DNA from 3 places in the Kocuria nitroreducens genome. Region 3 is predicted to be linked to each of the others. Evidence: predicted binding sites of a transcription regulator. Region 3 holds the regulator's gene; each other region holds the start of a gene.
The links. The regulator LexA, encoded in region 3, represses DNA repair genes until DNA is damaged. The targets are predictions, from matches to a motif close to TCGAACANNTGTTCGA.

Region 1: a site for LexA is predicted at 2,169-2,184, ahead of ACFYE1_RS07145 (DNA polymerase III subunit alpha). Genes of this name have one in related genera too.
Region 2: a site for LexA is predicted at 7,154-7,169, ahead of ACFYE1_RS07110 (DUF6504 family protein). Genes of this name have one in related genera too.

What each region holds. Positions count from the first base shown of each region.
Region 1 is NZ_JBHZTC010000008.1:63,364-73,269, forward strand. It holds gene ACFYE1_RS07135 (tartrate dehydrogenase) at 1-695, opposite strand, end outside; gene ACFYE1_RS07140 (LysR family transcriptional regulator) at 850-1,764, opposite strand; gene ACFYE1_RS07145 (DNA polymerase III subunit alpha) at 2,193-5,579, shown strand; gene ACFYE1_RS07150 (PRC and DUF2382 domain-containing protein) at 5,765-6,736, shown strand; gene ACFYE1_RS07155 (MFS transporter) at 6,809-8,059, opposite strand; gene thrS (threonine--tRNA ligase) at 8,215-9,906, shown strand, end outside.
Region 2 is NZ_JBHZTC010000008.1:51,900-61,805, forward strand. It holds gene ACFYE1_RS07060 (hypothetical protein) at 1-102, shown strand, start outside; gene ACFYE1_RS07065 (hypothetical protein) at 251-478, shown strand; gene ACFYE1_RS07070 (aminotransferase class V-fold PLP-dependent enzyme) at 546-1,829, shown strand; gene sufU (Fe-S cluster assembly sulfur transfer protein SufU) at 1,870-2,331, shown strand; gene ACFYE1_RS07080 (MsnO8 family LLM class oxidoreductase) at 2,435-3,442, shown strand; gene ACFYE1_RS07085 (nucleosidase) at 3,673-4,242, shown strand; gene ACFYE1_RS07090 (lipoate--protein ligase family protein) at 4,287-5,003, shown strand; gene ACFYE1_RS07095 (SOS response-associated peptidase) at 5,042-5,881, shown strand; gene ACFYE1_RS07100 (pyridoxamine 5'-phosphate oxidase family protein) at 5,905-6,297, shown strand; gene ACFYE1_RS07105 (GNAT family N-acetyltransferase) at 6,425-6,928, opposite strand; gene ACFYE1_RS07110 (DUF6504 family protein) at 7,230-7,553, shown strand; gene ACFYE1_RS07115 (fumarylacetoacetate hydrolase family protein) at 7,616-8,455, shown strand; gene ACFYE1_RS07120 (TIGR03885 family FMN-dependent LLM class oxidoreductase) at 8,551-9,519, shown strand; gene ACFYE1_RS07125 (MOSC domain-containing protein) at 9,621-9,906, opposite strand, start outside.
Region 3 is NZ_JBHZTC010000004.1:14,465-24,370, forward strand. It holds gene ACFYE1_RS03345 (DUF503 domain-containing protein) at 1-193, opposite strand, end outside; gene ACFYE1_RS03350 (DUF1844 domain-containing protein) at 298-705, shown strand; gene ACFYE1_RS03355 (SseB family protein) at 750-1,604, opposite strand; gene priA (bifunctional 1-(5-phosphoribosyl)-5-((5-phosphoribosylamino)methylideneamino)imidazole-4-carboxamide isomerase/phosphoribosylanthranilate isomerase PriA) at 1,601-2,353, opposite strand; gene ACFYE1_RS03365 (hypothetical protein) at 2,401-2,562, opposite strand; gene hisH (imidazole glycerol phosphate synthase subunit HisH) at 2,559-3,323, opposite strand; gene hisB (imidazoleglycerol-phosphate dehydratase HisB) at 3,320-3,949, opposite strand; gene ACFYE1_RS03380 (histidinol-phosphate transaminase) at 4,094-5,197, opposite strand; gene ACFYE1_RS03385 (LysM peptidoglycan-binding domain-containing protein) at 5,350-5,778, opposite strand; gene lexA (transcriptional repressor LexA) at 6,202-6,900, shown strand; gene ACFYE1_RS03395 (ATP-dependent DNA helicase) at 7,039-9,117, opposite strand; gene hflX (GTPase HflX) at 9,122-9,906, opposite strand, start outside.

The sequences.
Region 1 (9,906 bases), on a different contig from region 3:
GCGCTCATCGCGTCCACCAGCACGGACTCCGTCTGCACGTCGGGGTAGTCTTTGGCGACCCGGGCGAAGACCTCGTCCCACAGCACCATGCCGTACTGCTGGGCGTTGGACTTGGTCACGCTCGAGACCTTCTTGACCGTGCGGGTGCGAGCGAGGTCGAAGGCAAAGCGGATGATCCGCTCGCACCCCTTCTCGGTGAACAGCGAGGACTGGACGGCGACCTCGTTGCCGGGACCCCGGCCGGAGAGGTTGCGCCCGCCGAGCCCGGCGTACTCGCCCTCGCTGTTCTCCCGCACCACGACCCAGTCCAGCTCGGTGTCCTCGGCCTTGCGCAGCGGGGAGACCACCCCGGACAGGAACCGCACGGGGCGGATGTTGGCCCACTGGTCGAAGTTCTGGGTGATGTTCAGCCGCAGCCCCCACAGGCTGACGTGGTCCGGGACGTTCTCCCAGCCCACGGCGCCGAAGTAGATCGCGTCGAAGGCCTTCAGGGCCTCCAGCCCGTCGGCGGGCATCATCACGCCGTGCTGGGCGTAGTACTCGGAGCCCCAGGGGAACTCGGTCCAGTCGAAGGAGAACGCCCCGCCGGACTGGGCGGCCATCGCGTCCAGGACCGTGCGGCCGGCGGCGACGACCTCCTGGCCGACGCCGTCGGCGGGGATCGAGGCGATGGTGAAGACCTGGTGCTCGGTCATGGTGGTGCTCTCCTTCTCGGGTGATCTTCGGTGCTCCTGCCCGGTGTCGGGTTCCAGTAGAGCGCCCCGGTCCGGGTCAGGTCCAAGACCGGCTTCCCATCCCGTAGATAGGAAGCTCCTATGGCACGCTCCGTGGCAGGCCCTGTGGCACTCCCTACGGCGCCCGGAGGTGGTCCGCGATGTGCCGGGCCGCGTGCTCGGCGGCGACCTCCAGGAACGCCCGGGCGGCCGGGGTCAGGTGCGCGGGGCGGCTGAGCACGGCCACGTGCAGCACCGTGACCGGCTCGATCCGCAGCACGCGCAGTCCCGCGGCGTGCGCCAGGGGACCCCAGGAGGAGGGCATCACCGCGTGGCCCACTCCGGCCAGCACCAGGGGCAGGACCGAGGTGCGGTGGGCGACCTCCGCGGTGATCTCGAGCTGCACCCCGCCGGCCAGGGTGTCGTCGACCAGCCGGCGCATCAGCGACCCCCGCTGCGACACGACCACCCGGTGTCCCTCGAGGTCCTCGCGCCGGATCGTCCCGCCGTCGCCGAAGGCGTCCGCCTGCGGGTTCACGATCAGCACCAGGGGCTGCTGCTCCAGCTGCCGCACCTCGACCTCGGCGGAGCGGAACGGGCGCTCCGAGCCCAGGATCCCGATCTCGGCCCGGCCGGTGCGCACGGCCTCGGCCACCTCCTCGGGGGTGAACGCGGCGTCGACGTCGACCGTCACGGCCGGGTGGGCCCGGGTGTAGGCGGCGATCATCGCGGTGAGCGGCTCGATCCCCGGGGAGGGCATGGCGATCACGTCCAGGCGTCCGCTGCGGACCCCGCGCAGGTCGTCGACGGCGGCCCGGGCGGCGGCCAGATCGCGGACCACCACCCGGGCCGGCCCCACCAGTTCCTGGCCGGCTCCGCTGAGCACCACCCGCCGGCCGATCCGGTGGAACAGCGGCACCCCCAGCTCCCGCTCGAGGCCCTTGATGGTCTGCGACAGCGAGGGCTGGGCGATGATGAGCTGCTCGGCGGCACGGGTGAACCCGCCGTGGTCCACCACGGCCAGGAAGTACATCAGCTGCCGGACGTCCATCGTCGTCTCCTCCTGCGTCCGTGCGGCGGGGCGTGCGGGCCGGACGCCCCGTCCTGCCGTGGCGCCGCGGCCGTGCGGCGCCCGCCCGTCCCGGGGAGGACGGATCCCCCCGGCCCTGCCCATGGGTGCAGGAAACAACATGCCACAGAAGTGGAGGACCGTCCCGTCCCCGAACGAGGGCGTCCCGGGCCGGGTGCTCCTGCGGACCGTGGTCGGATCGTGTCCCGCGAAGGGGAGCGCTGCAAGCTGATCCGCCGGCTCCGAGAGCAGGTCGAGACGCGGCAGGAGCGGGACCCCGGCACGGGAGGCCGGGTGTGGTCCACGGCATGGGCCCCGGCGCGCCACGAAGGACACCGTGACCCCGAAGTTCTGGCAGGTCCGGCGGTTTGCAATTGACTTAATATTCGAACACGTATTCGAATGGGGTCGTGAGCTTTCCGCACCTGCACGTCGCCACCGCCTTCAGCGCCCACTTCGGGGTCAGCCGGCCCGCCGTCCTGACGGCCGCCGCCGCGGCGGACGGCGCGGACGTGCTCGCCTGCACCGACCGGGACGGGCTCTACGGCGCGATCAAGCACCTGGGCGCGTGCCGGGAGCACGGCATCGACCCGGTCCTGGGGGTCGACCTCGTCCTGCTGGCCCCCGGCCGCGAGCGCGCCCTCGGCCGCGTAGTGGTCCTGGCGGCCGGCGGCACCGCCGGCGCAGGCTACGCCGCCCTGTGCCGGCTCGTCTCCACCGCCCACGCCACGAAGAGCCCGCCCGGGGTGACCTCCGCCGAGATCGCGGCCGCCGCCCGCTCGCCCCGGCACGGGGAGCCGGTCCTGATCGTGCTGCTCGGGCCCGCCTCGGACGTCGGTCAGGAGCTCGCGGCCCGCCGCTACCGCACCGGGCGCGCCGCCCTGGCCCGGTGGCGGGCCCTGCTCCCCGCGCCGGCGCTCGCCGTGGAGGTGGTCTCGCACCTGGCGGCCCCCGGCACGGCGTGCAGCACGTCCCACGCGGCCCGGATGCTGCGCGCCGCCCTCGAGGCGGGGCTGACCCCCGTGCTGACCAACGCGGTGCGCTACGCCACCCCCGCCGAGGCCGCCACCGCCGACGTCCTCGACGCCGCCCGCGCCCTCACGCCGCTCGAGACCCTGGGGGAGCGCGCCGGCCGCGCGCCCGGCGGCAGAAGAGCCGCCGGACGGACCGGGGCGTCCCGGCGGACGGCGGCGCCGGAGCCGCTGCAGCCCAACGGCCAGGGGTGGCTCAAGTCCGACCGGCAGATGCGTGCGCTCGCCGCGGAGATCGCCCGGGCCGCGGACCTCGGTGCCGCCGGTGCCGCAGCCCTGCTGGCGGGCACCCAGCGGGTGGCCGACCGGTGCCGGCTGGACCCGGCCGGCGACTGCGGCTGGGGGCGGCCGGTGGTGCCCGAGGCCTCCGTGCTCGGCCTGGACCGGCCGGCGCCGGCGGAGCTGCGGGCCCGGTGCGAGGCGGGGCTGGGGCGCCGCTACCCGGGCCGCCGCGCGACGCGGGCCGTGCGGGACCGGCTGGAGCAGGAGCTGGGGGTGATCGAGGACCTCGGCTTCGCCTCCTACTTCCTCACCGTGGCCGAGGTCTCCGCGATGATCGGCGAGATGGGGGTGCGCCACGCCGCCCGCGGCTCCGGTGTGTCCTCGCTCGTCAACTACCTGCTCGACGTCTCCCAGGTGGATCCGCTCGAGCACGAGCTGCTCTTCGAGCGCTTCCTCTCCAACGACCGCTCGACCCTCCCGGACATCGACATCGACGTCGAGTCGGCCGAGCGTCACCGCGTCTACCGGCGGATCTTCGAGCGCTTCGGCCCCGAGCGGGTGAGCCTCATGAGCATGCAGAACGCCTACCGGGCCCGCGGCGCCGTCCGGGACGCCGGGCTGGCGCTCGGCATCGACCCCGAGACCGTGGACGGTGCCGCCAAGCAGCTGTGGCACCTGCCGGCCTCGGCGCTGCGCGAGACCATCGCCCGCCAGCCGGAACTGAGGGACTTCGCCGAGCAGGTGGCCCAGGAGAAGCAGCTCGACCTCCTCGTGGACCTCACCGAGCGCCTGGACCGGCTGCCCCGGCACATCTCCATGCACCCGTGCGGGGTGATCCTGGGGGACCTGAGCCTCCTGGACCGCACCCCGGTGCAGTCCAGCGGGACGGGGATGCCCATGAGCCAGTTCGACAAGCACGACATGGACCCGATGGGCATGCTCAAGCTCGACATCCTCGGCGTGCGGATGCAGTCGGCGCTGGCCCACGCCGTCGACGAGGTGGCCCGCACCCACCCCGGCCGCCCCCGCCTGGACCTCGAGGCGATCCCCGTGGACGACGCGAGGACGTTCGAGCTCATCCGCTCCACCCACACCCTGGGCTGCTTCCAGATCGAGTCCCCGGGCCAGCGCGAGCTCATCGGCAAGATGGCGCCCACGAGCGTCCGGGACCTCATCGTGGACATCTCCCTGTTCCGCCCCGGGCCCATGCACTCGGACATGGTCCGCCCCTACCTGGAGCACCGCCACGGCTGGTCCCCGCCCGTCTCGATCCACCCGGCCCTCGACCCGATCCTCGCCGAGACCCACGGGGTGACCGTCTTCCACGAGCAGGTCCTGCGGATCCTGGACACCTTCACCGGGTGCGGGCTCGCCCGGGCCGACGAGCTGCGCCGCCGGCTGGGCTCCGAGCGCCAGCTCGAGGTGGAGGAGTTCTTCCGCAAGCGGGCCCGCGCGCAGGACTACCCCCTGGACGTCGTGGACCGGGTCTGGGGGATCCTGGCGGCGTTCGGCTCGTTCGGCTTCTGCAAGGCCCACGGGGCGGCGTTCGCGGTGCCCACCTACCAGTCCGCGTGGCTGAAGGCCCACCACCCGGAGGCGTTCCTCGCGGGGCTGTGGGAGCACGATCCCGGGATGTACCCCAAGCGCCTGCTCGTGGGGGAGGCCCGGCGGATGGGCGTCCCCGTCCTGCCCGTGGACGTCAACCGCTCCGACGAGCACTACCGCGTGGAGCGGCTCGACGACGACCCCGCCCGCCTGGGCGTGCGCCTGGCCCTCACCGGGATCCACGGGGTCTCCCAGGCCGAGGTCCGCCGGATCGTGGCCGGGCAGCCCTACGCCTCGCTCGCCGACCTGCGGCAGCGGGCCCGTCCCGCCCGGCGCACCCTCGAGCGTCTCGCCGCCGTCGGGGCCTTCGACGGCCTGCTGCGCCGGTCCGGTGGCGCCGCCTCCCGCGCCGACCTGGTGCACGCCCTGCGGACCCGGGCGGACAGCGGCCGGCCCACCCGGCCGGCCGGGGAGGTCGAGGGGCAGCTGGCCCTTCCGCTCGGGGACCTCGAGCTGCGCGCCCTGCCCGCGGAGCGTCCCGAGCCCACCCTGGCGGAGAAGGTCCGCACCGAGCTGGACCTGCTCGCGGTGGACGTCTCGGCGCACCTGCTGGAGAGCTGGGCCCCCCTGCTCCGAGAGCTCGGGGTCACGCCCTCGGAGCGGCTGCTCGAGCTGCGCAGCCGGTCCGAGGTGCTCGTGGCGGGGGTGCGGGTCTCGACCATGACCCCTCCCATGCGCAGCGGCCGGCGGGTGGTCTTCGTCAGTCTCGACGACGGCACGGGCGCGGTGGACTGCGCCTTCTTCTCCGACGCCCAGGCCCGCTCGGGGCAGCACCTGTTCGGCACGCGGATGCTGCTGGTGCGGGGACGGACGCGGCGCACCGGGCCCCGCGGGATCAGCCTCAGCGCGGAGCAGGCGTGGGACCTCACCGACCCGGGGACCCCGGCGGCCGTGCGCGCCGCCTCCCCGCTGAGCCTCCGGGGAGCCGGGGCAGGATGAGCCGGGAAACCGTCCGGATCCAGAGGTTTCACTCTCGGTGAATCCATTGGCCAGGGAACTGATTGCCAGTATGGTTACTAATAACAGCGGACGAGCTGCACCCCGCCCCCCAGGCGGAGATCGTCCGCGGCGAGCCCCCCGTCCAGGGGAGCCCGTTGCCTCGCAGAATAGAAGAAGGAGTTCTCATGGCTACGTATGACGTCAACGCACTGCTCTCCGCCACCGCCTACGGGTCGGACGGCGACAAGATCGGCAAGGTCGAGCAGGTCTTCCTGGACGACAACACCGAAGAGGTCACCTTCGTGACCGTCAACACCGGCCTGTTCGGCACCAAGGAGAGCTTCGTCCCGGTCGACGGCGCCCAGCAGGACGGCGACCGCTTCGTCCTTCCCTACACCAAGGACGTCGTCAAGGACGCCCCGAACGTGGACGCGGACCAGCACCTCTCCCCGGCCGAGGAGGAGGAGATCTACCGCTACTACAAGATGAACTACTCCGGCGCCGACGACCGGGACCGTGACCGCACCGCTGGTACCGCCGGCACCGCGGGTCTCGCCGACCGCGACGACCGCTACGCCGCGGACACCGACCGCAACGCCGTCCCGGCGACCGGCACCGCCGGCTACCCCGAGAACGACGGCTACGACGACCGCAACCGCACCGATCGCAACAGCACGGCCGGGATCGCCGACGTCGACCGCGACCTCACCGACCGTGACCGCGACCTCACCGACCGTGACCGCGACCTCACCGACCGTGCCGACAACGGCGTGGTCCGCCACGAGGAGCAGCTGCACGTCGGCAAGGAGCAGCGCGAGACCGGCCGCGCCCGTCTGCGCAAGTACGTGGTCACGGAGAACGAGACCGTGGACGTGCCCCTCGAGCGCGAAGAGGTCCGTGTCGAGCGCACCCCGCTGAGCGGCACCGAGGCCACCTCCGGCACCATCGGCGAGGAGGACGTCGAGGTGACCCTCCACGAGGAGCGTCCCGTCGTCGCCAAGGAGACCGTGGGCGTCGAGAAGGTCGGCCTCGAGAAGGAGACCGTCCGCGACACCGAGCGCGTCGACGCCGAGGTCCGCAAGGAGCAGGTCGAGGTCGAGACCGACGCCGAGCGCGGCACCGGCCTGACCGACAACGATCGCCGCGACCGCATCTGATCGCACCCGATCTGTTCCGGGGCCCCCGTCACCACGCGGTGACGGGGGCCCCGTCGTCGTACCGGGCGCGGTTCACGCCCTTCCCCGCCGGGCCCGCGCGCCGGGCACTGTCGCGTAGTAGACCAGGCCCAGCGCCACCACCGCCGCGGCCGCCACGTACATGCCCCGGTAGCCCAGCGCGGGGACCATGGCCCCCATGAGCACCGGGCCCAGCGCCACTCCGACGTCCATGCACAGGAAGTAGGTCGAGGTGGACAGCCCCACGCGGGTGAGCGGGGCCGAGCGGACCGCGGCGGCCTGGGCCGCCGAGAGCACCGCCCCGTAGCCCACCCCCAGCACCGTGCCCGAGGCGAGCACCAGGAACGGCGAGTTCGCGGCCGCGAGCAGCAGCAGCGCCACCACGAACAGCAGCAACGACGGGTACAGCACCGCGTTGTCCCCGCGCCGGTCCTGCAGACGGCCCGCGAACGGACGGCTCACCAGGACGGTGACGGCGTAGGCCACGAAGTACGCGCCCGCGGGCCCCACGAGGTCCACCTGCACGGCGAACGGGTTGAGGAAGGACAGGACCGCCGAGTAGCCCACGCCCACGAAGAGCATCAGCGCGGACACGGGCAGGGCCCGCACCTCCACGAACTGCCCCACGGAGAAGGACCGGAGTCCCGCGCGCTGCTCGGGGGACAGGCTCAGCTCGGGGACCCGGGTGAAGGCTCCCACGGCGAGACCCAGCAGGGCGATCGCCGTGCACACCCCGAAGAGCGTGCCGTAGCCCACCGCCGTGGACAGGCTCAGCCCCACCAGAGGGCCCAGCGCGGCGGCCAGGGTGGTGGAGAGCATGAAGTACCCGGTGCCCTCGCCCCGCCGGTGTGCCGGGATGAGGGCCTGGACGGCGGCGGGCAGCACGGTGGTGGCCATGCCGAAGCCCACACCATTGAGGACCCGCACCACCAGCAGGCCCCAGAAGCCGGTGTCCAGCAGATAGGCGGCGGCGCACAGCGCCAGCAGCACGAGCGCGGCGGACAGCACGCGCCGGCGCCCGAGCAGCTCCATGTACTTGCCGGTGAGCAGCCGCGCCAGGACCGCCCCGACGATGAAGGCGCTCGTGGCCACCCCGGCCAGCGCCTCGTCCGTGCCGAAGCGGTCCATGGCGTAGAGCGCCATGACGGTCATCAGCAGGTAGAAGTTCATGGAGATGAGGAACTGGCCCGCCCACATCAGCACGAAGCCGGTGGTCCACAGCCGGTGCCGGGGCGGCGGGGGAGAGGAGGGCCCCTCCCCTCCCGGCGCGGGCGGGTCGGGCGGTCCGGGAACGTCTGCGGGCATCGGGCGGCCTCACCTCCGCCGGTCATCATCTCACCGCCGCTGCCCGCAGCGGCCGACAGGTACCATCGATGCAGTGCGCGCCGCCTGCCGGTGCCGCTGCCACGCGCCCCCCGTACCGGTGCGTGCCGTTTTCCGACCCGAGGAGCACCTTCCCCATGACCACCGTGCCCGAGCACCAGCCCGAGTCCGCCCCCCTCACGATCACCGTCGACGGCGAGCAGCGCACGGTGGGGACTGGGACGTCCGCCGCGGACCTGTACCGCGAGGACCGCTCGGTGGTGGTGGCCCGGGTCAACGGCGAGCTCAGGGACCTGGCCGTCGAGCTGGCCGACGGGGACGACGTGGAGCGGGTGCTGGTCTCCGAGCCCGAGGGCCTCGAGGTGCTACGCCACTCCGCCGCCCACGTCATGGCCCAGGCCGTGCAGCAGCTGCACGAGGACGCGAAGCTCGGCATCGGCCCCTACGTCACCGACGGCTTCTACTTCGACTTCGACGTCGAGCACCCCTTCACGCCCGAGGACCTCAAAGCCATCGAGAAGCGGATGCAGCGGATCGTGAACTCCACCCAGTCCTTCCGCCGCCGCGCGGTGAGCGAGGACGAGGCACGGGCGGAGATGGCGGACGAGCCGTACAAGCTCGAGCTCATCGGCCTGTCCCAGGGCCCCGGTTCCGGCGGCGACGTGGACGCCGCCGCGGAGGGCGCCTCCGTGGAGGTCGGGGCCGGCGAGCTGACGATCTACGACAACGTGGACCGCAAGACCGGGGAGACGGTCTGGAAGGACCTGTGCCGCGGCCCGCACCTGCCGGACACCAAGCTGATCGGCAACGGCTACGCCCTCATGCGCTCGGCCGCCGCCTACTGGCGCGGCTCCGAGAAGAACAAGCAGCTCCAGCGCATCTACGGCACCGCGTGGCCCTCCAAGGAGGACCTCACGGCGTACAAGGACCGCCTCGCCGAGGCGGAGCGACGCGACCACCGCCGGCTCGGCTCGGAGATGGACCTGTTCTCTTTCCCCGACGAGCTCGGCTCCGGTCTGCCGGTGTTCCACCCCCGGGGCGGGATCATCCGCAAGACCATGGAGGACTACTCCCGGGAGCGGCACACGGAGGCCGGCTACGAGTTCGTGTACACCCCGCACATCACCAAGGGGCACCTCTACGAGGTCTCCGGCCACCTCGACTGGTACCGCGAGGGCATGTTCCCCGCGATGCACGTGGACGAGGAGCGGGACCCGCAGACCGGGGAGCTGACCAAGCAGGGCCAGGACTACTACCTGAAACCCATGAACTGCCCGATGCACAACCTGATCTTCCGGTCCCGGGGGCGCTCCTACCGCGAGCTGCCGCTGCGCCTGTTCGAGTTCGGGCAGGTGTACCGGTACGAGAAGTCCGGCGTGGTCCACGGCCTGACCCGGGTGCGCGGCATGACCCAGGACGACGCCCACATCTACTGCACCCGGGACCAGATGAAGGAGGAGCTGACCACCACGCTCACCTTCGTGCTGGACCTGCTCAAGGACTACGGGCTGGACGACTTCTACCTCGAGCTCTCCACCAAGGACCCGGAGAAGTTCGTGGGCTCGGACGAGCTTTGGGAGGAGGCCACGAACACCCTCGCGGAGGTCGCCGCCGAGTCCGGGCTGGACCTGGTCCCGGACGACGGCGGCGCCGCGTTCTACGGCCCGAAGATCTCGGTGCAGGCCAAGGACGCGATCGGGCGCACCTGGCAGATGTCCACCATCCAGCTCGACTTCAACCTGCCGGAGCGCTTCGACCTCGAGTACCAGGCCGCCGACGGCACCCGGCAGCGGCCCGTGATGATCCACCGCGCCCTGTTCGGGTCCGTG
Region 2 (9,906 bases), on a different contig from region 3:
CGCTGGGCCCTCATCGCCCCGTACCGCTGGCTGTGGCTCCTCACCGCGGCCGGAACCCTGCTGGTCGCAGCGGGACTGCTCACGCGCCTCGTCCGGGGCTGAGCACCCGAACCGCTCCGGCACGGCACTGGACCGGGCGACCGGCGCGCCTCGCCGGCCGGGCTCGTCGCGGACCGTTCCGGTTTCACCTTCCGCCGCCCGGCGGGGGATCATGGCAGGGACGTCCCGTACCGCCACCCGGAAGGACACCATGCGCGAGCAGCAGCACCCCGACGACGAACCGAGGCCCAGCCTGTTCCGGCGCTTCGACGACTTCGCCATGCGGTTCTACGGACCCGCCGTGCGCAGCCCCCGCAACCTCAGGGGCCAGGACCAGCCCAGCGAGCAGACCCAGCAGTGGTACCAGGACCTGCAGGAGGAGTTCGTGGTCGAGAAGGACGCGAACGGCAACACCTACCTGCGCCCCCGCCACCGCTAGCCCGCCCGTGACGCCGGGAGGCGCGCGCCCGGGTCCCTCCCGGGCCCGGGCCGTACAGTGTCGGAGCATGGAAGGAAACCACGTGCTGCCCCTGACCGATTCCGAAGTGCGTGCGCTCCGGGAGGACTTCCCGCTGCTGACGAACAGCCCGGCCATCTACCTGGACTCGGGAGCGACCTCGCAGAAGCCCCTGGCCGTCCTGGACGCCGAGCGGAACTTCTACCTGCACCGCAACGCGGCCGTCCACCGCGGCGCCCACGCCCTGGCGGTGGAGGCCACCGACGCCTACGAGGAGGCCCGACGGGTCGTGGCCGGCTTCGTGGGCGGCACCGAGCGGGAGCTGGTGTGGACCTCCAACGCCACCGAGGCGATCAACCTGATCACCTACGCCTTCTCCAACGCCTCCACCGGGCGCGGGGGAGAAGCGGCCGGGCGGTTCCGGCTGGGCCCCGGCGACGAGATCGTCACCACCGAGCTCGAGCACCACGCCAACCTCATCCCGTGGCAGGAGCTGGCCGCCCGCACCGGGGCCGCTCTGCGCTGGATCCCCGTCGACGAGACCGGCGCCCTCGATCTCGGGGCCGCCGCCGAGGTCATCGGCGAGCGCACCCGGGTGGTGGCCTTCAGCCACGTCTCCAACGTCACCGGCGCGATCACCGACGTCCCAGCACTCGTCGAGCTGGCCCAGGGGGTGGGGGCGCTGACCGTGCTGGACGCCTGCCAGTCGGTGCCGCACTTGCCCGTGGACCTGCCCGCTCTGGGAGTGGACTTCGCGGTGTTCTCCGGGCACAAGATGCTCGGGCCCACCGGCATCGGGGCGCTGTGGGGGAGGGCCGAGCTGCTGGACGCCATGCCCCCGTTCCTCACGGGCGGGTCCATGATCACGAAGGTCACCATGGAGTCCGCCCGGTACCTGCCGGCCCCGACCCGGTTCGAGGCCGGCACCCAGCGGGTGGCCCAGGTCGTGGCGCTGGCCGAGGCGGTGCGCTACCTCCAGGGCATCGGGATGGAGCGGGTCGCCGCCCACGAGCACGAGCTGGGGCAGCGGCTCGCGGCCGGGCTCGCCGAGCTCGAGGGGGTCCGGCTGATCGGCCCGGCCCCGGGCGCGGAGCGGGTGGGGCTGGCGGCCGTGGACGTGGCCGGGGTGCACGCCCACGACGTCGGCCAGGTCCTGGACGTGGCCGGGGTGGCCGTGCGGGTGGGCCACCACTGCGCCCAGCCGCTGCACCGGGCGCTGGGGCTGACCGCCACCACCCGGGCCAGCGGCTACCTCTACACCACCACCGAGGACGTCGACCGGTTCCTGGCCGAGCTCGCCGGGGTCCGCAGCTACTTCCGCGTGGCCGGCTGAGCCCCGTGACCACCGCACCGGAACGACCGAGGAGGACTCCATGAGCGCGCTGGACGGGATGTACCAGGAGGTCATCCTCGACCACGCCAAGCGGCGGACCGGGGAGGGACTGGCCGCCCCGGCACCCGGGCACGGCAGCGGGGAGTCGCACCAGTACAACCCCACGTGCGGTGACGAGATCACCGTGCGCGTCGAGCTCGCCGACGCCCCGGAGGGCGCGGATCCGGCGGTGGAGCGGCTGAGCTGGGAGGGCGAGGGGTGCTCGATCTCCATGGCCGCGGCCTCCGTGCTGGCCGAGACCGCCCCCGGGATGACGCGGGCCGAGCTGGTGGAGCTGATCGGGGCGTTCCGGGACCTCCTGCGGTCCCGGGGCACCGTGACCCCCGACGAAGAGGTCCTCGGCGACGCCGCCGCCTTCGCCGGGGTCTCGCGGTTCGTGGCCCGGGTCAAGTGCGCGATGCTCGGCTGGGTCGCCGCCGAGGAAGCCCTGGACCGCGCCTGACGAGCAGCTCCCGGCGACGCCGGTCTGCACACACCGGGACGTCCTTGCCCCGCCCAGGGCCGGGGCCCGGAATGCTTCCGTCGCCGCCCGGGTTGTGCGCACCATGGCCCTCTCCGACGTTCCGCTCTCCCTCCTCGACCGCGCCAACACCCGGGACGGTTCCACGGAGGCCGAGGACCTCGCCCGCGTCCTGGAGCGGGCCGAGCGCGCGGAGGAGCTGGGCTACCACCGGTTCTGGGTGGCCGAGCACCACGCGGTGCCGGGCATCGCCGGATCTGCGCCGGCGGTGCTGATGGCCGCCCTGGCCGCCCGGACCCGCCGCCTGAGGATCGGCTCCGGCGGGATCATGCTCCCCAACCACCAGCCCCTCGTGGTCGCCGAGCAGGCCGCCACCCTCGAGGCCCTGCACCCCGGCCGGATCGACCTCGGCGTGGGCCGCTCCCTCGGCTTCACCGCCGCGGTCCGGGACGCCCTGCGCACCGGCAAGGAGGCCGGGGACCGCTTCGGTGAGGACCTCGCGGAGCTGCTCACCCACCTCTCCGGCGCGGCCGCGGTGACCGCCCGGCCCCGCAACCACGCCGCGACGCCGGTCTTCGTCCTGGCGACCGGCGCCGGGGTGGAGACCGCCGCCCGGGCGGGACTCTCCGTGGTGCTCGGCGGCCCGGTGCTCCACCGTGAGGGCCCCGACGGCGCCGCCGCGGTGCTCGAGCGGTACCGCGCGCAGTTCCGCCCGTCGTCCTGGTGGCCGGAGCCCTACGTGGTGGTCTCGGTGAACGTCGCGGTGGCGCGGACCCGTGCGGCCGCCCGGGGCGTGCTGCTGCCCGAGGCCCGCGCCCTGGCCGCCTCCCGCACCCGGGGCGAGTTCCCGCCCCTGGCACCCGCGCGGCCCGCGGCGCCGGACGGGCTCACGGGCCGGGAGCGGGCCCTCGTGGAGGAGAGCCTCACGGCCTCCGTCCACGGCACGGCCCCGGAGGTCCGGTCACAGCTGGAGCATCTGCTCGCACGGACCGGGGCGGACGAGCTGCTCGTGACGGGCGGAGCGCACGACCTCGACGCCCAGGCGGAGTCCGACCGGCGGCTCGCCGCGCTGTTCACCACCCGCCGTGCCTGACGTCCCACCGCCGCGCCGCCGCCGCGCCGATGTCCCGCCGAGTTCCCGGTGGATCCGGCCGGCTGCGCGGAGTCCCCCGTGCCGCCGCGGATCCCCACGTTCGGTCCGGGGGCTGCGATCGGAAGGGGAACTCGGCGGCGAGGGCGACCGGGGACGGCAGGACTCGGCGGCGGCAGGAGTGGGCAGGAGACAAGGAGGAGCGGGCACCGGGGTGCGGATAGAGTGACGGGGTGCCCCAGCTGCTCGTTCTCGCCGCCCACCCTCTGGAGACCAGGTACTTCCCGGAGGACATCGACCTGGTCCTGACCGGCGTCGGGATGTCGGCCGCGGCGGTGCGCACCACCGAGGCGGTGCTGACCCGCTGCCCGGACCCCGCGCGGCGGCCGGAGCTGACGGTGCTCAACATCGGCAGCGCCGGCGCCCTGAAGCATGGGCTGACCGGGGTGCTCGAGCCCTCCCGGATCATCAACCGGGACGTGGACGAGGAGCTGCTGCGCGCGGCCGGGATCCCCGTGGACAACGTCATCGAGCTCGGCGGCGACGGGCCCGTGCTCGCCACCGGGGACTCCTTCGTGGCCGGCGGACCCGCCCGGGACGCCCTGGCCGCTCGGGCGGACCTCGTGGACATGGAGGGCTGGGCGATCGCGGTGGCCTGCCGGCACCTGGGCGTGCCGCTGCGGATGGTCAAGCACGTCTCCGACGCCGCCGACGAGGAGGCGGTCGCGTGGGCCGAGAAGGTGGAGCTCAGCGCCCTGGCCCTGGGGCGGTGGTTCCGCGGCAGCGGGATCGCCCGGGCGTGACCCGCCGCAGGACCGTCCGGATCCGCCACTAGACTGGGACCAGCATGAAACTTCTCCGCCAGCGCAAGTCCCTGGGCGCCCAGCAGGACTACGAGAGCGCCATGACCCTCCTCGCCGACGTGCGCCGCAACGGACCCGTCCTGCGCCTCTACGAACCGTCCCCCACGGTGGCCTTCGGCCGCCGGGACGAGCTGCGCACGGGCTTCGCCGACGCCGCCCGGGCCGCCCGCGAGAGCGGGTTCGAGCCCCTGGTCCGCAAGGTGGGCGGCCGTGCCGCGGCCTACCACGGCGGGTGCCTGATCATCGACCACCTCGAGGCCGCCGAGGACCCCACCTCGGGCATCCAGGACCGCTACCGCCTCTTCGGCGACATGATCGTGGCCGCCCTGGAGGAGCTCGAGGTCGAGGCCGACGTCGGCGAGCTCCCGGGCGAGTACTGCGCCGGCGAGCACAGCGTGCACGGGACGCACCCGGCGTCGTCGTCGGCCCCGGGCCGGAGGGTGAAGCTGGCCGGGACGGCCCAGCGGGTGGTCGCGGGCGCCTGGTACTTCAGCACCGTGCTGGTGGTCGAGCAGTCCGAGCCCATCCGCTCGGTGCTCACCGACGTCTACGCCGCCCTCGGCCTGGACTGGGACCCCGCCACCGCGGGGGCCGTGGACGACCTGCGCCCGGGCACCACCGTGGCCGACGTCGAGCGCGGGATCCGCAAGGTGTACGGCATGTACTCCCAGTACCTGGGGTACGGACCGCTCACCGACTGAGCCCCGGCCGCGAGCCGGGCAGACCGAGGAGACAGCAGATGTGCGGACGCTATGTCATCGCCCGGGCCGTGGGCGACCTCGTGGCCGAGACCGGGGCCGTCCCGGACGAGAGCCTCGGCGACACCGCCGACCACGAGCGGCTGCGGGCCAACTGGAACACCGCGCCCACCACCGACGTGCCGATCGTCCTCGAGCGCCTGACGGGCGGGGACGGCCGGGACGACGACGGGGAACTGGTCCGCGAGCTGCACGTGGCCCGCTGGGGACTGGTCCCGGGCTGGGCCAAGGACCCGGCGGTCGGGTCGAAGATGTTCAACGCCCGGTCGGAGACCGTCCTCGAGAAGCCGTCCTTCCGCAAGGCGGTCCGCGCCCGCCGGTGCGCGGTCCCGGCCAACGGCTACTACGAGTGGAAGAAGGAGCCCGGCGCCGGGAAGGGCGGGCGCAAGCAGCCCTACTACGTCCACCCGGCCGACCCGGAGGAGACCATCTGGTTCGCCGGGATCTACGAGTGGTGGCGGGTGCCCGAGGGCACGGAGCTGCACTCCGCGGCCCTGCAGCCCGGCCGGGACGGCGGCGGGAGCACGTGGCTGCTGTCCTGCTCCATCCTCACCACCGACTCCCCGGAGCCCTCGGACGAGCACCCCGTGCTCACGGAGCTGCACGGTCTGCACGACCGGATGCCGATCCCGCTGGCGCCCGAGCACGTGGGGGACTGGCTGCGCCCGGGCGAGGACGACGCCCCGCAGCTCGTGGACCTGGTCCGGGCCGAGGCGCACCGGTCGGCCGCCGACTGGGTGCTCGACCCGGTGGACCCTGCGGTCGGCAACGTGCGCAACAACTCCCCGGAGCTCGTGGAGCCGCAGCGGAGCCTGTTCTGAGCCCCCGGGACCCCGCCGACCGGATCGCCGACTTCGTCCGCGCCCACGGCGGCGGAGTCGTGGCGACCAACAGCGGCGCCGGCTGCCCCGAGTCCGCGTGGATCAACCTCGCGGCCCACGGGGACGGGCGGCTGGTCTTCGGCACGAACGAGCGCAGCCGCAAGTACGCCAACCTCCTCGCGGACCCCCGGGTCTCCCTCGTGGTGGTCTCCGGGACGGGCCAGGAGTTCCAGCTCGAGGGCGAGGCCGCCGTGCTCGAGGGGCCCGCCGCGCGGGACGCCGGCGAGGTGCTGGAGTCCCGGCACCCGGGGGCCACGGACAAGGCCAGCACCCGTCTCGTGGCGGTGCGCCCCCGCTGGGCACGGTTCGTCGACATCGCCGTCGATCCTCCGGTCCGGGAGGATTTCGCGCTCTGATCCGGCCACAGGGGAGGCCATGGGAAGGGCCCGGGACCCACATCGCGGGTCCCGGGCCCTTCCCGTGGCCTTTTCCGGGCCTGGTGGCGTTCGTTCCGGCGTCCCCCGTCCGGAGCGTCCGCCGGACTCAGACGTAGTCCGTCTCGGGGACCCAGCGATTGAAGTCGAGCGTCAGGTAGAGGGCGAGCGCCGCCGCGTTGTCCTCGTCGATCCGCAGGCAGACCTGGTCGTAGCCGTTGTTGTAGAGGGTGCCCATGGCGCAGCGCACCAGCTGCTCGGCCAGGCCCTGGCGGCGGCGGGAGGCCGCCGTGAACAGCTCGAAGATGTAGGGGACGTCGGGGAGGTCCTCGCCGATCCGCCGGGACAGCACGAGGGCAGCGGCCACCACGGTCCCGTCGTCGTCGACCACCACCGGCGAGGCGTCGGGGAGGAAGGGCCCGTACTCCCCGTCGAAGACGCCCCGGATCACCTGGCGGGCCTCCTCCAGGCTGGAGACACCGCCCTGCTCGTAGGAGGAGTAGTAGAGCTGGGCGAGGCTGTCGGCGTCCTCCGGACCGGCCGGACGCAGGGTCACCGCAGGAGTTTTGGTGTTCGCCGCGGTGTGGGCGATCAGCGTGATGGTTCCGGTCATGGGAGGCCTCCGTGAGGTCGACGCCGGCTGCTCCGGCGGGGCGGACGAGGGACAGGGGACGTCCGGGCGGGCCGCGCAGGGCAGGCCCTCCGTGCTCTCAGCGTATCCATTTCGCTGGGCTTGTCCATGCTCCCCCACGGCCGGTCGCAAAAGTGAACGCTTGGGCCGGAGCAACGGCCCGGGGGGAATGCCTGTTCCATTCCGGTACCGTCACGGGTTAGCGTGTCGTACAGGTGTTCTAGCTTCCAGGGAACAGGGCGCACCGCGCAACGGGCGCCGGCCGAGGGAGAGAGGAGCCGTCGTGGGTTTCCTGACGGAGAGCGTCGACGTGGACTGCGACACGGACGGGGTGCCGGTGGGCGTGCGCTGGCGCGAGCGGAACTACCTGGTGGCCCAGGACCCCGTGCGCTGGTACGAGCGCCGCGCCTGGTGGTCCGAGGACGCCCGGCTGCCCAAGGACCGCGGGATCGGGGCGGTGGACCAGCAGATGTGGCGGGTCCAGGTCCAGCTGAACGCCCGCTCCGAGCTGCTGACCCTCGAGCTCGTCCACACCCTCGACACCGGGCGCTGGCGTCTGCTCGCGGCCACGAGCGCCTCGGGGATCCGGGTGGTGCGCTGTGCATAGGCCCACCGGAGGTGCATAGGATCGGAGTCGCAGACCGCACCGCAGAACATGAGGGAGCACCCGTGAGACTCGGCACCGTGCGACGCGACGGCACCACCCAGGCGTTCCGGCAGGAGGACGGGCGGACCGTCTACCTCCCCGTCCCCGACGTCGGGGCCCTCCTCGCCGGGGGCGACCTGCGGCTGCCGGGGGAGCCGGGCCCCGCGCCGGCCCCGGAGGTCCTGGCGACCCCCGTCCTGCGCCCGGGCAAGATCCTGTGCGCCGGACTGAACTTCTACGACCACGCGGAGGAGGTCGGCCAGGAGATCCCGGAGCACCCCACGATCTTCGCGAAGTACGCCACCGCGCTCATCGGCCCCACCGACCCCATCGCCATGCCAGAGGAGTCCGAGAAGGTCGACTGGGAGGCCGAGCTCACCGTGGTGATCGGCTCGCCCCTGCGCCACGCCACGCTCGACCGGGCGCGGGCCGCGATCGCCGGGTACACCATCATGAACGACATCTCGGTGCGGGACTGGCAGGGCCGGACCTCCGAGTGGTTCCAGGGCAAGAACTTCGACCGGACCACCCCGGTGGGCCCCGTGGTCGTGACCCCCGACGAGATCGACCCCGAGGCGGGACTGGCGATCCGCTGCACCGTGGACGGCGTGCGGCACCAGGACTCCGGCACCGACCGGATGATCTTTTCCGCCGTGGAGCTCGTCGAGTACCTCAGCCGGTTCCTGACCCTCGAGCCCGGGGACCTCGTGGCCTGCGGCACTCCCGCCGGCGTGGGCCTGGCCAGGAAGCCCCGCCGGATCTGGCTGCGCGACGGCCAGGAGGTCGTCACCGAGATCGAGGGCATCGGCGAGCTGCGCAACGTCTGCACCCCCGCCGAGGACCTCCGGGCGGCGGCCGGCTGAGCCGGTCCGCGACACCCGTCCCCACCTGTTCCTGCTGTCCTGTTCCACCGTCCTGAATTCCACTGTCCTGTTCCCGCCTTCGACCGGAGGACCCCATGGCGACGATCGGCTTCCACGCCTCCCACGAGCAGATCCCTCCCGAGCAGCTGCTGCGCGACGTCGGGCACGCCCAGCAGGCCGGCTTCGGTGCCGCCATGTGCTCGGACCACCTCGAGCCGTGGTCACCGCACCAGGGACACTCCGGCTTCGCCCTGTCCTGGCTGGGCGCCGCCCTGGCCACCACGGACCTGCCGTTCGGGTTCGTGCACGCCCCGGGGCGGCGGTACCACCCCGTGGTCACCGCCCAGGCCACGGCCACCCTCGCCCGCATGTTCCCCGGCCGGCTCTGGAGCGCCCTGGGCAGCGGGCAGAAGCTCAACGAGCGGGCCGTCGCCCCGGAGTGGCCGGCCAAGGAGCAGCGGCAGCGGTTCCTCGAGGGCAGCTTCGACGTCGTCCGCCGGCTGCACGCGGGCGAGGAGGTGTCCTGCCGTGAGCCGTTCCACGCCGACCGCGCGCGGGTCTGGGACCCGCCGGAGGTCCCGCCCGCCCTGCTCGTGGCGGCGCTCACCCCGACGACGGTCCGCCGCTTCGCCCCCGTGGCCGACGGGTTCATCACCGTCCAGCAGCCCCTGGAGGACCTGCGCCGGATGCTCGGCACCTGGCGCGAGGCCGGCGGCACCGGCCGGGCCGCGCTGCAGGTGCACCTGAGCTGGGCGCCCTCCCCGGAGCAGGCCCGTGCGCTCGCCCTCGACCAGTGGCGCACCAACGTCTTCGACCCCGTGACCATGGCCGAGCTCGCATCGCCCCAGGACTATCTGCGCAAGGCGGTCCAGGAGGACGTGGGGGACGAGCAGATCGCCGGGGCGGTCAACGTCTCCGAGGACCTCGGCCGGCACGCCCAGTGGCTGCACGAGTACGCCGAGCTCGGCTTCGACGAGATCTACCTGCACCACGTGGGGCAGGAGCAGGGCCGCTTCCTCGACGCCTTCGGGGAGACGGTGCTGCCCCAGCTGGCGCAGGCCTGACTGCCGCCCCCGGGGGCCACCAGCGTGCGGTCGGTCCTGTTGCCGGGCCGCCGGCTGGCGGGGAGGCGAGAGGTGCCGTACCGCTGACCGTCCGGTGCGCGCTACGGCAGCCGGGACGGTCGCCGCAGCACGGCCGCACCGGCCTGCTCCGGCTCGAGCGGGACCGGGCTGTGCAGCACGGCCGGTCCGCGGTGCAGGTCGCCGCTGGACAGCGGCCGGCAGCGCAGGCCCCCTCGCCCCCGCATGGCGGCGTGCGCGCCCGGAGCCAGCACCCGGTCCATCCAGGCGCAGGGGTGGGCGGGCCGCCCGCCCCGCAGCCGCACGAGCGCACCCCGGGACTCCAGTGCGAACTCCTCGCCCAGCAGCGGGGCCAGGTGGGCGCCCCGG
Region 3 (9,906 bases):
GGGCGGCGTCCGCCGCGACCACGGCGGTGCCCACGAGAGCCCGGCGGTGGAGCTCGAGGTGGCCGACCTCGGCTGCGGTCACCGGGAACCGGCGGCGCAGCTCGGCCACGAGGGGACGCACCACGGAGCGCTTGCCCTTGAGGGAGTGGACGTCCCCGAGGAGCACGTCGAACTCGATCCAGCCGACCCACACGGCGCCCCGCCTCCTTCCGGCCGGTCCCCGGCCTCCCCTGCAGGATAGTGCCGGCGGCGGCAGAAGGGTCCGGTCGGCCGAGGGCGGTGTGGCAGAGTTGGGCCATGACTTCCGAGAACACCTACCGCTTCGACGACGACGCACGGTCCGGCCAGGAGATCCCGCAGGAGACGGTCAGTGCCGTCGACGAGCAGATGCGCGACATCGCGGAGGTCCCGGCCATCGAGGTCATCACCACCGCGGCCGTGCACCTCATGAGCGCGGCCGCGGTGAAGTGCGGTCTCGCCGCCGGGGAGGACGCCGAGGCGCTCAAGGACCTCGACGAGGCCCGCAAGCTCATCACCGCGCTGGCCGGCTTCGTCACCGCCGCGGCCCCGGAGATCGGCTCGCAGCACGCCGCTCCGCTGCGCGACGGCCTGCGCACCCTGCAGCTCGCGTTCCGGGAGGCCTCGCGCTACCCGGACGCCCCCGGTCAGGGACCCGGCGAGCGGTTCACGGGTCCGGTCACCTGAGGGCTGTCGGCACGGACGTCGCGGGCTGATCCGGGCTCCCCGGGTCAGCCCGCCGTCGTGAGGCGCAGCTGCATCGAGTCCACGTCCTCCGCGAGGGCCGGTTCGACGCTCAGCCGGGCCTGGAAGCGGGCGACGAGGTCGTCCAGCTGCTCCCGGTCGAGCCCGGCCCGCAGGGACAGCACGACGGCGAGCTCGGGGCCCGCCCCGCCGCCCCGGACGACCGTCCCATCCACGGTGCGCACGGCCACCCCGTCCCCGGGGGCCGTCCCCACCCCGAGCACCCCGGGCAGGTCCTGGGCGCAGCGCCGGACCGCCGCCTCGACCGCCGGGCTGCGGTAGGAGGGCGTCCAGGACCTGCCCCGCGCCAGCGCCCAGAGGGCCGGGCGGCGCACGACGAATGGGAGAGCCGCGCCGGGGTCGAGCACGAGCAGCTGGGTGCCGTCCTTGACCGCCGCCACGGCCGCCCGCCGGACGTCCGTGGCCACCGGACGTGCCTGGTCGTGCCAGTCGGCGAGCGCCGCCGTGGAGCTGAAGACCGGCAGCACCTGCCGGCCGTCCGCGGCCCGCAGGGACACGAGCGCCATGTCGGCCTCCTTGTCGGCCACGAGCCCTGCCCCGGTCACGGTCGAGGCGGAGACCTCGGCCACGACGGGCACGAAGACCCGGGTCCCGGCGAACGCGGCGACCACGGAGGACTCGTCCCCCGTCCCCGCGCGCAGGTCCTGGAGGGCCTGGAGCACGGCCGGGGCAGCGGCGCCGTCGTCGTCGGGGAAGCGGTGGGTGTGGCTGGTGCCCTCCCCCAGTGTGCGCCCGGCCCAGGCCTGGCCGCCGGTGTCCTCCGTGCCGCCCGCGCCCGCGAGCTGGGCGGCGATGTGCTCCGGGAGGGGCCGGTCCGTCACCGCGCTCCCGGCCGGCCCGCCACGTCGAGGGCCTCCTCGAGGGTGAACCGGCCCGCGTAGAGGGCCTTGCCCACGATCGCGCCCTCGACGCCGGAGGGCACGAGGGTGCGCAGGGCCGCGAGGTCGTCGAGGGAGGAGATGCCACCAGAGGCGACCACGGGCTTGTCGGTGCGGGTCGCGACCTCCTGCAGCAGCTCGAGGTTGGGGCCCTTGAGGGTGCCGTCCTTGGTGACGTCGGTGACCACGTAGCGGGCGCAGCCGTGGTCCTCGAGGCGGTCCAGGACCTCCCAGAGGTCCCCGCCGTCCTCGGTCCAGCCGCGGGCGGCGAGGACGGTGCCCCGCACGTCGAGGCCCACCGCGATGACGTCGCCGTGCTCGGCGATGACCTTCTGCGTCCACTCGGGGTTCTCGAGGGCCGCGGTGCCCAGGTTGATCCGGGCGGGGTCCAGGGACAGTGCCCGCTCCAGCGAGGCGTCGTCGCGGATGCCGCCGGACATCTCGACCTGCAGCTTCAGTTCGGCGGCGACGCGGCGGAGCACGTCGATGTTGTCGCCGCGGCCGAAGGCGGCGTCGAGGTCCACGAGGTGGATCCACTCGGCGCCGGCCTCCTGCCACGCGAGAGCCGCCTCGAGCGGGTCGCCGTACCCGGTCTCGGAGCCGGCCTCGCCCTGGACCAGGCGCACGGCCTGGCCGTCCGCGACGTCGACGGCGGGCAGCAGCTGGAGGCGGGGGGTCTCGCTCAGGGACATGGGGTCTCTCTTCTCGGGGTTCGGGGTCTCGGACAGGAGGGAAGGGCTCAGCGGCCCTGGAACCAGGCGTACCCGCCGTAGCCGATCAGGCCCGCGGCCGTCACGGCCAGGAGCACGACCGTCCAGGATGGCATGCGCTGCTGGTGGAACGAGATGGCGCCGCCGGCGACGAAGGCCCCGAGCACCATGATGACGACGGCTCCGCTCACGCGTCGCCCTGGCTCTCCAGGGTCGGACGGCCGGCCAGGGTGTCCCCGCCCAGGGGGTCACCGGCCTTGAGGTGGTCGAGGCGTCCCGTGCGCGGCAGGGTGCCGAGCCAGTTGCGCAGCAGCTGGATGCCGGCCTCGGAGGACTTCTCCGGGTGGAACTGCGTGGCGCACAGGGCGCCGTTCTCCACGGCCGCGATGAAGCGCCCGCCGTGCTCGGACCAGGTGACCTGCGGCGGCTGCATCTTCTGGATGCTCTGCGGGAAGTCCCACTCCTGCACCCCGTAGGAGTGCACGAAGTAGAACCGCTGGTCCTCGATGCCCCGGAACAGGACGCTGCCCGCGGGCGGCTCGACCGTGTTCCAGCCCATGTGCGGGACCACGTCGGCCTTCAGCCGTTCGACCACCCCGGGCCACTCACCCATGCCCTCGGTCTCCTGGCCGTGCTCCACCCCGGAGTCGAAAAGGACCTGCAGGCCCACGCAGATGCCCAGCACGGGACGGCCGCCGGCCAGGCGGCGACCGATGAGGCGCAGCCCGTCGACGGAGCGCAGTCCGTCCATCACGGCGGCGAACGCGCCCACACCGGGGACCACGAGGCCGTCGGCGTCGAGCACCGCCTCCGGGTCGGCGCTGAGCACCACGTCCGCGCCGGCGGCCTCGAGGGCGCGCACGGCCGAGCGCACGTTGCCGGCGCCGTAGTCGAGGACGGTGACGGTGGGCCTCGTGCCGCCGTCGGTCGTGGCGGTGCCGTCGGTGCTCACAGGGCCCCCTTCGTGGACGGGATCCCGCGGACGCGGGGATCGGGCTCCACGGCCTGGCGGAGGGCGCGGGCCACGGCCTTGAACTGGGCCTCGGCGATGTGGTGCGGGTCCCGGCCGGCCAGCAGCGTGACGTGCAGGCAGATCCCGGCGTGGTGGGCCAGGGCCTCGAAGACGTGCTGGACCATGGAGCCGGTGAAGTGCCCGCCGATGAGGTGGTACTGCTGCCCCTCCGGCTCGCCGGTGTGCACCGCGTAGGGCCGGCCGGAGATGTCGACCACGGCGTTGGCCAGGGCCTCGTCCAGCGGGACGGTGGCCTCGCCGAAGCGGCGGATCCCCGCCTTCTCGCCCAGCGCCTGGCGCAGGGCGTCCCCGAGCACGATCGCCGTGTCCTCGACGGTGTGGTGGACGTCGATGTGGGTGTCCCCGGTCGCCCGGATCCGCATGTCGATCAGCGAGTGCTTCGACAGCGCGGTCAGCATGTGGTCGTAGAACGGCACGGAGGTGTCGATGTCGTTCTCGCCGGTGCCGTCGAGGTCTATCTCGACGGACACCGCGGACTCGCTCGTGCGCCGCTCGAGTGCGGCGCGGCGGGGCGCACGGGGGCCGGTGGTGGTCTGGTCGCTCATTCGGTGGGAACTCCTCGCGGGCGCGGCACGGCCGTCGGCGGGCCGCGGGTGGTCCGGGCCGGGCCGCGCGGCGGCGCCGCGGGCCCGGTGGTGGTGGTCTGCTTCCATGCTAACCGGGTCGGGGGGACCCGGTCCCCGGGCTCCTCAGCGGCCGGAGACGATCCGTTCCATGCTGGTCAGGAACGCGGTGGTCTCCGCCTCGGTGCCGGCGGTGACGCGCAGGTGGCCGGGGATCCCGACGTCCCGCACGAGCACTCCGTCCTCGAGCAGCGCCTCCCACACGGCCCGGGAGTTCTCCATGCCGCCGAAGAAGACGAAGTTCGAGTCGGACTCGGCGGGCTCGAGCCCGAGCCGCTTGAGCTCGTCGACGATCCGGTCGCGCTGCATCTTGATGTCCTCAACGTTGGCCAGCAGCGACCCCGAGTGGCGCAGCGCCGCCAGGGCCGTGGCCTGGGTGACGGCCGAGAGGTGGTACGGCAGCCGGACGAGGCGCACGGCGTCGGCGACCTCGGGCGCCGCCGCGAAGTAGCCCAGGCGGGCACCGGCGAGCGCGAACGCCTTGCTCATGGTGCGGGAGACGACCAGGCGGGGCCGGCCCTCGACCAGCGTGAGCGCGGTGGGGGTGCCGCCGTGGGAGAACTCGGCGTAGGCCTCGTCGACCACCACGACCGTGCGGAACTCCTCCCCCGCCTCGTACACGGCGGTGACCACGTCCGCGCCCAGCGCCGTGCCCGTCGGGTTGTTGGGCGAGCAGAGGAAGACGACGTCCGGGCGGTGCCGGCGCACCTGCTCGGCCGCGGACTCCGCGGACAGGTCGAAGTCCGCGGCGCGCGCCCCCGCGACGAAGCCGGTGTGCGTCCCGGAGGCCAGCAACGGATACATCGAGTAGGTGGGGACGAAGGTGAGCAGGGTGCGGCCGGGGCCGCCGAAGGCCTGCAGGATCTGCTGCAGGATCTCGTTGGAGCCGTTGGCCGCCCACAGGTTCGCTGGACCGAGCCCGTGGCCGAGGTACGCGGCGAGCTCCGCGCGGAGGGCGGTGAATTCGCGGTCCGGATACCGGTTGAGGGTCCAGGCCGTCTCGGTGACCTCCCGGACGATCGCCGCGTGCACGTCCGCCGGGACCGGATGGGTGTTCTCGTTGGTGTTGAGGGCCACGTCGACGTCGAGCTGCGGGGCGCCGTACGGCGTCTTGCCGCGCAGGTCGTCGCGGAGCGGGAGGGCGTTGAGTCGGTCCAGGTTCTGCGTCACCCGAACAGTTTAGTGCTCCGCCCGGATGCCCCGGTCCAGGGGCCTGTCCGGTCTCCTGCTCCGTCCCTCTGTTCCGGTCCGCTGCTCCAGCGCGGTGCTCCGGCCTCCTGGACCGGACACCTGCACGACGGCGCCGTGTCCGGGTGGACCGTTCAGGCGGCCGGGACCTCGAGGAGCTGTCCGGCCACGAGCACCGAGCTGTCCAGGTCGTTGAGCTCCACGATCTCGTCCATGACGTCCCGGGGGTCGCGGTCCGGGTCGGCGGCCACGGCGAGCTCCCACAGGCTCTGGCCGGGGAACACGGTGGTCTGCTCGGTCCCGGAGCCCAGGACGGGGTCGCTCGTGGCGGTGGCCGTGGAGGGGACGAGGAAGATCACGGCCAGCACGACCAGGGCGGCGGAGCCGGCGAGGACGGGCAGCCCCAGGAACACGAGCCGGCCGCGGCGGGTCAGGGTCAGCGGGGTGCTGGAGCCGGAGCGCCCGGGGCGGGCTCGCCGGAGCGCACGGCCGAGGCCGCGGGCGGCTCCTGCGGACTCGCGGCGGCGGGCGACGACGGAGCTGAGGGTGGCACTGGCACTCATGACATGAACTCCTTGACGTTCCCGCACGGAGCGGGCGATCTCGAACACCGGTCCGGTCGACGGCCTCTGCGGGCCCTTCATTCGATCGAACATACTTTCGAATACCGATGACCCATGTCTAGCACGTGTCTGCGAAGGCTGTCGACACCGGGTCGTACATATGTTTGAACACTCATGGCGTGTCGCCTAGGCTGAGAACAGGTTCGGGCCTCCGGCCGGCGCGCGCTGTGAACCCCCGGCGCTTTCCGACCGGGACTTATCGAACCACCCGGGTCCGACATCGGAACCGGCACCGCGCAGACCGGCGGCACCAGCAGCCGGACGGGAAAGGACGACGCTCCCATGGCCCAGCCCCCCGCCCCCGAGGAGCCCCGCGCCCGGGGCGCCCGCCCCGGGGCGCGCTCGCGCAGCCGCGGGCTCAGCGTGCGTCAGCGCACCATTCTAGAGGCCATCCAGCGCTCCATCGCCGAGCACGGCTACCCGCCGTCCATGCGGGAGATCGGGGACCTTGTGGGCCTGGCCTCGCTCTCCAGCGTCACCCACCAGCTCTCCCAGCTCGAGAAGCTGGGCTATCTGCGCCGCGACCCCAAGCGCCCGCGTGCCATGGAGGTGCTCACTCCCCTGCAGCTGCGCGGGACCGCCGGGGCGGAGTCCGCCGAGCCGTCGCGCGAGGTCGTGACGGCTCCGGCCGGCCGCACCCCGCACCCCGCCGCCCACGACGCCGTGGCCGAGCTGTCCACCTCGGCGGACGTGACGATGGTTCCCCTGGTCGGCCACATCGCCGCGGGCGGGCCGATCACGGCCGAGCAGTCCGTCGAGGACGTCCTGGCGCTGCCCCGCCAGCTGGTCGGGCACGGCGAGCTGTTCATGCTGCGCGTCAAGGGGGACTCGATGATCGACGCCGCGATCTGCGACGGCGACTGGGTGGTGGTGCGCCGGCAGAGCGCCGCCGACAACGGCGACATCGTGGCGGCCCTGCTCGACGACGAGGCCACGGTCAAGACCTTCCGCCAGCGGGACGGCCATACCTGGCTGCTGCCGCAGAACACGCGCTACGAGCCCATCCTCGGCGACCACGCCACCGTGATGGGCAAGGTCGTCTCGGTGCTGCGCAGCCTCTGACCCGCCGCACGCCCCGGCACCGGGCCCTCCGCCGCCGCCGGGGGGCCCGGTGCCGTCCGGGCCCGGTGCCGCCGGGGCGTCGGCCTCGTCCGGGTCCGGCGCGGGTCGGGACGCGCTCCGGGCGACCGCGTTGCGGGCTCAGCCCACGGAGAGCCGCTGCAGCGCCCCGAGCACCACCGAGCGGTCCGTGGTGGTCCACAGCGGCGGCAGGGACCCGCGGAGGAACCCGCCGTAGCGTGCGGTCGCGATCCGGGAGTCCAGGATGGCCACGACGCCCCGGTCGCCGCCCGCGCGGATGAGCCGCCCGGCCCCCTGGGCGAGCCGCACGGCCGCGTGCGTCGCGGAGACGGACATGAACCCGTTGCCACCGGCCCGCTCCGCGGCGCGGCTGCGGGCGCTGGCCAGCGGGTCGTCCGGTCGAGGGAAGGGGATGCGGTCGATCATCACGAGCCGGCACGAGGCCCCGGGGACGTCGACGCCCTGCCACAGGCTCATCGTGCCGAACAGGCTCGTGGACGGGTCGTCGGTGAACTCCTGGACGAGTCCCGCGAGCGTGGAGTCCCCCTGGCACAGGATCGGCAGGTCGGTGCGCCCGCGCAGGGCCTCGGCCGCCTCCTCCGCCGCCCGGCGGGAGGAGAAGAGCCCCAGGGCCCCGCCCTTGGACGACTCCAGCAGGGCCAGCATCTCGTCCAGCTGGGCCTCCGAGAGCCGGCGGCCGGGCTTCTCCAGGTGCTCGGCGAGGTAGAGGATGCCCTGCCTCGGGTAGTCGAACGGGCTGCCGACGTCCACGCCCTCCCAGCGCGGAGCGCCCTCGCCCCGCAGGCCGAGGGCACCTGCGGCGGAGTCGAAGGACGAGCCGACGGACAGGGTGGCCGAGGTGAGGACCACGGTGCGCCCGTCGAAGAGCCCCTCCCGCAGGGTGCCGGCCACGCTGAGCGGCGCCACGTGCAGGGTCGCCGGGTCGCCGTCCTCCGCGGGCACGTAGCCGCGGCCGGTCTCCCAGCCGCCCTGCCGGGAGATCCACAGCACCTCGCGGTGCTCCTCGGCGGCAAGGATCCGTTCGGCCAGGTCGAGGACGTCGCTCACCCGGGAGCGGGCCATCTGCCGGCCGGCGTCCCCGTCCTTCTCCCCGGCGCCGGCCTTGGACTCGGTCATGACGGTGCGGGCGGCGTCCCGGATCTGGGCCACGGCCGCCGCCTGGGCGTCCCCGAGGCCGCGGTGCAGCAGCTCGGCGGGAGCGCCCATCAGAGCGGCCTCGAGATGGGCGGCACCGGCGGTGAGGGAGTCGGGGTTCGCGGAGGTGTGCTTGCGCGCGGACGCGGCGGCCGAGCGCACCATGGCCGCGGAGAGCTGGCCGGTGACGGCGCCCGTGACCCGGTCCTGGAACTCGTGGGCCTCGTCGATGACCACGACGTCGTGCTCGGGCAGGACGGTGATGCCCTCGAACGCGTTGATCGCGAGCAGGGCGTGGTTGGTGATGACGATGTCGGCCTCGCCGGCCCGCTGCTTGGCGAGCTCGGCGAAGCAGTCCTCGACCAGCGGGCAGCTGCGGCCCAGGCACTCCTTGGCCGTGACCGACACCTGGCGCCAGGCGCGGTCGCTGACCCCCGGGAGCACCTCGTCCCGGTCCCCGGTCCCGGTCTCGCGCGCCCACTCCCGCAGGCGCTGCACCTCCTGGCCCAGCCGCCCGGTGTTCTCGGTGGCCTCGGGCTGCGGTGCGCCGGGGTGCGGGGCGGCGTCGGGCAGCGCGAAGAGCGCACCGGGCTCATCGTCGGACGGGTAGCCGCCCTCGATCTTGTGCAGGCACGCGTAGTTGCTGCGGCCCTTGAGCAGGGCCACGTCCACGTCGCGCTCGAGCTCGCCCGCGAGCGCGGCCAGCAGGCGCGGTACGTCCCGGCCCACGATCTGTGACTGCAGCGCGAGCGTCGCGGTGGCCACGATCACCGGCTTGTCCGCGCGCTGGGCGTGCCCGACGAGCGGCGCCAGGTACGCGAGGGACTTGCCGGTGCCGGTCCCCGCCTGGACCAGCAGGTGCCGGCCCCGGTCCAGGGCCTCGGCGACCTTGGCGGTCATCAGCCGCTGGCCGTCCCGGACCTGCCCGCCCATCGCGGTCACGGCGGTGTCCAGCAGGGCCAGGGCGTCCTCCGCTCCGGGCAGGGTCTCCGGGCGCAGGCCCGAGACGTCCTGCCCGGACTCGTCCACGAATGCGGCGGCCACGCGCTCAGGCGCTCTCGGCGCCGAAGCCGGGGGCGTGCTCGGGGGCGAACTCCGCGAGCTCGGCCGCGAGGTCCTCGCGGACCTTCACGAGCAGGTGGGTGCCTTCGGGCAGGTGCTCGGTGCGCAGGATCTCCGCGTCCCAGTCGTGCAGCCGGCTCACCACGTCGCCGCGCTGGTACGGGACCACCAGGTCCAGCACCGTCTCGGGGCGCGGGATGGACTCGCTGATCCGCTGCCGGAGCTCCTCGATGCCCTCCCCCGTGCGGGCCGAGACCACCACGACGTTGCGCTCGCGCTGCTTGATCCGCTCGACCACGAAGGGGTCGGCGGCGTCCACCTTGTTCAGGGCGATGATCTCGGGGATGTTCTGGGCGTCGATGTCCGTGAACACCTGGCGCACCGCGCGGATCTGCCCTTCCGGGTCCGGGTGGGAGGCGTCCACCACGTGCAGGATGAGGTCGGCGTCGGCGACCTCCTCCAGGGTGGAGCGGAAGGCCTCGACGAGCTGCGTGGGCAGCGAGCGGACGAAGCCGACCGTGTCCGAGAGCGTGTAGCCGATGCCGTCCGGCGTCTGGGCGCGGCGGACCGTGGGGTCCAGGGTGGCGAACAGGGCGTTCTCCACGAGCACCCCGGCGTCCGTGAGCCGGTTCAGCAGCGAGGATTTGCCCGCGTTGGTGTACCCGGCGATCGCCACGGACGGCACGGAGTGGCGGCGGCGGTTGAGCCGCTTGGTCTCCCGGGCCGGTTTCATGGCGGCGATCTCGCGCCGCAGCTTGGCCATGCGGGTGC